Regions from separate parts of the Leuconostoc aquikimchii genome, predicted to be linked through region 2. Evidence: predicted binding sites of a transcription regulator. Region 2 holds the regulator's gene; the other holds the start of a gene.
The links. The regulator HrcA, encoded in region 2, represses chaperone genes, less so after heat shock. The targets are predictions, from matches to a motif close to TTAGCACTCNNNNNNNNNGAGTGCTAA.
Positions count from the first base shown of each region.

Region 1: the regulator HrcA is predicted to act here: its motif matches at 800-826, upstream of groES (co-chaperone GroES).

Region 1 covers NZ_JBFPER010000001.1:1,652,024-1,654,236, reverse strand. The annotation lists gene AB3K24_RS08080 (YitT family protein) at 1-702, shown strand, start outside; gene groES (co-chaperone GroES) at 852-1,136, shown strand; gene groL (chaperonin GroEL) at 1,209-2,213, shown strand, end outside.
Region 2 covers NZ_JBFPER010000001.1:1,200,923-1,203,135, reverse strand. The annotation lists gene ribF (riboflavin biosynthesis protein RibF) at 1-655, shown strand, start outside; gene hrcA (heat-inducible transcriptional repressor HrcA) at 786-1,814, shown strand; gene grpE (nucleotide exchange factor GrpE) at 1,832-2,213, shown strand, end outside.

The DNA of each region.
Region 1 (2,213 bases), 450 kb from region 2:
ATCTTGATAAACGAGCTCACAGGTTTTGACCGAGCATTAACGGTTTTAGTCATTAATCTACTAATGATTGTTTTGGCTGGCGTATTTTTGGATCGTGGAACAACTGCCCGTATTACGTTTGGTAGTTTAATCTTACCAATATTACTGAAAGTGACACCGAGTTTTCAAGTGTTAACTGACCGTACTTTTGCGGTATTAGTTGGTGGGACCATTTTTGCGGTGGGCGTTGCGATGTTGTATCGTGTGGATGCTTCGAGTGGTGGCACAGCTGTACCACCCATGATTTTAAAAAAATATTTTCGGATTTCACCGGCATTATCACTATTAGTTATTGATACAGTTGTCTCTCTAGGAAACTTAATGACTGAGGGACTTGAGGCGCTAATATTGGCAATGTTTTCCTTGATGATTACAGCAGCTGTTATGAATTATATTGAAACAGGATTAGATCGTCGCAAGATGATCTACATCACAAGTAATAAAAGTATTACAGGTGTTAAACTATACCTCAATGAAAATGGCACCAGTTACACAGAAATGGATGTGCGTGGGGGCTACACAGGTGATAATCGCGAAATGTTAATGGTTATATTGGATAATCAAGAATATAATCGCTTAGTGCGTGGCATACATGCAGTCGACTCACAAGCTTTTATCGTTGCTTATGATATCAGTGAAGCCCACGGTGGCACTTTTATTTAAATGTGATAATTACCCTAAATTACAAGGGTTGAAAGTGCATCTTATTGCACTTTTTTTATTGACAATAAGCAGTAACGTGATATACTTGAAGTTGTATTTAGCACTCGTTTTAAAAGAGTGCTAAAATTAAAAATCGGAGGTATTATCTCATGTTGAAGCCCTTAGGTGATCGCGTGATTATTGAAGTAACAGAAGCTGCGGAACAAACAGTTGGTGGTATTTTGTTGGCAAATAACGCTAAGGATAAGCCCGTAACAGGTAAAATTGTTGCTGCAGGCACAGGCTATGTCTTAAACGACGGGTCAGTCCGTGACTTAGCTGTTAAAGTTGACGACGAGGTTTTATTTGATAAATATGCCGGACAAGAAGTAGCTTTTGAAGGCACAGATTATCTGGTACTCCATGAAAAAGATATTGTTGCAATCGTTGAATAGTCATGTCATTAGTAACAAATCATGTTGATTAAATTGATAGTAAATAAAAAATTCTAAAGAGGTATTATAATAATGGCTAAAGAATTAAAGTTTTCAGAAGATGCACGTTCAAAGATGAAGGCTGGTGTTGATAAGCTAGCGGACACTGTTAAAACAACAATTGGTCCTAAGGGACGCAACGTTGTTTTGGAACAATCTTATGGTGCACCAACAATCACTAACGATGGTGTGACTATTGCTAAGGCAATTGAGCTAGAAGACCATTTCGAAAATATGGGTGCAAAGCTTGTTGCTGAAGTTGCTTCAAAGACAAATGATATTGCTGGTGATGGTACAACAACAGCCACAGTTTTGACCCAAGCAATTGTTGCTGAAGGCTTAAAAAACGTTACTGCCGGTGCTAACCCAGTTGGCATACGTACAGGAATTGAAAAGGCTACTGCTGCAGCTGTTAAAAAGTTGCATGAAATGTCACACGCGGTCAGCACAAAGGCTGAAATTGCGCAAATTGCTTCGATTTCTGCTTCTAATAAAGAAGTTGGCGAATTAATTGCTGAAGCAATGGATAAAGTTGGCAACGATGGTGTGATCACAATCGAAGAATCAAAGGGTATCGAAACAACACTGGATGTTGTCGAGGGTATGCAATTTGATCGTGGGTATATGTCACAATATATGGTGACAGATAACGATAAGATGGAAGCTAATTTAGATAACCCATATATCTTGATCACAGATAAGAAGATTGCTAACATTCAAGATGTTTTGCCTGTATTGCAGAGTGTTGTCGAACAAGGTCGGGCTTTGTTGATTATTGCTGATGATATTACTGGTGAGGCTTTGCCAACACTAGTTTTGAACAAGATGCGTGGTACATTCAACGTTGTTGCGGTGAAAGCACCTGGATTTGGTGATCGTCGTAAGGCGCAATTGGAAGATATCGCTGTTTTGACTGGTGGTACTGTCATTACCGAAGATCTTGGTTTGAACTTAAAAGATGTGACAATTGACCAACTTGGTCAAGCAAGCAAGATCAATGTCACAAAGGATAATACGACAGTTGTTGAAGGTTCTGGT
Region 2 (2,213 bases):
ATTCACATCGCAGCTGGCGAAACTACAACCACAGGAATTTGTAGATCAAGTTATTATGCGTTTAAATCCAATAACAGTTGTGGGTGGATTTGATCATATATATGGCGGCAATGTCACAACTGCAGATATGATTCATTTACCTCAGTATGCTAAAAATCGTTTTGATGTTGTTTCGGTGCCAGAACTTGATGATAATAACCAAAAAATTGGTTCGTCATTGATTCGTAAGGCGTTAGAAATAGGTGATATGGATATTGTTAATCGTCAACTTGGACGTGTTCATCAGACGACTGGTTTAGTCATGCATGGTGAGGCACGTGGCCGTGAACTGGGATTCCCAACAGTCAATATTAAAACACCAGAATTAGAGTGGCTGCCGACTATTGGCATTTATGCTGTTAAAATAATGGTAGGTGATTACTGGTATTTGGGCATGGCAAGTATTGGGCGTAATGTCACATTTGGTGATGCGCGTCCAATTACGGTCGAAATCAATATATTAGATTTTAGTCAAGAAATATACGGTGAAAATGTGACAATAAATTGGCATAATTATCTTCGAGGCGAGGTCAAGTTTAAGACTGTGACAGCATTAATAAGTCAACTAAAAAAAGATGAAATTGCTACAAGACAATACTTTGATGCACTTGACTAACGTTATGTGTATTTTTTTATTTTAGCACTCAAATAAAAGAGTGCTAAAAAGCTTGCGTTTTTTTGAAAATAGTGTATCATTATAAATGTTAGCAGTAAGAAACGTTGAGTGCTAAAACGGAGGTGATGGCATGCTGACAGAAAGACAAAAATTAATTCTAAGCGCCATCATTTATGAATACACACAGACGGCTCGTGCAGTTGGATCAAAGAGTCTTCAACAGCAACTTGATATTAAAGTGAGTTCTGCTACGATACGTAATGAAATGGCAACTTTGGAATCAGAAGCATTGATAAAAAAGTTGCACACATCTGCTGGTCGCATCCCATCTCGTGCAGGTTACCGGTATTATCTTGATAATTTAATGTTGGCACGTGCAGCAACGCAACAAGACATCGCTTTGGTTATGCAGTCGTTTCGTGGCAACTTTCATGAAATGGATGATTTGTTAGATGAATCGGCACGGACGTTATCCGAACTCACTGGTGCAACGGCACTTATTTTAAAACCTGAACGTTTGAATATTGTTGTATCAGGTTTTCGTTTAGTGCCATTAGAAAACCAGCTATTAATTGCTGTTCTAGTAACTAATGACGGTAAGGTAACGAGTCAAACTTTTAAGTTACCACGTGAATTAGCAGTTTCATCATTAGATAGTATGATTAAATATATCAATGATCGGATGAATGGCCGACCGGTGTTAGAAGTTTTGAAGATGATGCAGTCTGATGAATTGCCAACACAAATGAGTCGTATGATTAAAACACCAGCGGCATTTTTACAACTATTTGGTGATGTGCTAGCCAGGTCTATTGGCGATACAGTTCATATTGGTGGTCGTTTAAATGTGTTAGGCTTTAGTGATAATGATCAAGACACAAAAGAAGTTAAACGTCTCTTAGAGTTTTTGATTTCTGCTTCTGATGTGCGTCGCGTTGCAACGACCACGGCGCATCATGTGACTATTAAGATTGCTAAAGAAATTGACGAACCCTTGTTGAAGCCTTTTAGCTTAATTACAAGAGCATTTACCGTACCAAACCAAGGAGAAGGCGTAATTGCCTTACTAGGACCAATTCGCATGACATATGCACGCAATGTATTATTAATGGATGCATTTGGTGAGGCATTAAGTCAGAAAATGATTGAGTATACATAAACGAGGAGGTCACTCACGTGACAGATGAAACTAAAAACGAATTAAATAATGAAGAGATAGTAGAAAATGATGATGGCTTAGCAACTGAAAAAGTTGATGCTGTCGTAGAAGAAGCGGCCGATTCTCAGCAAGTAGCGCTTGATGAAGCCTTGAAACGCGTATCAGATTTAGAAGATCAATTACTGCGATCACAAGCTGAAATTCGAAACATGCAACAACGTCAAGCACGTGAAATTCAAAATGTACGTAAGTATGATGGCCAAAAGTTGGCTAGTGCAGTGTTACCGGCAGTTGATAATTTAGAACGCGCGTTACTGGTTGAATCGAAAGATGCGGTCGCGCAACAAATCAAAACTGGTGTTGAAATGACATTAAAAACGTTGGTACAAGCTTTAACTG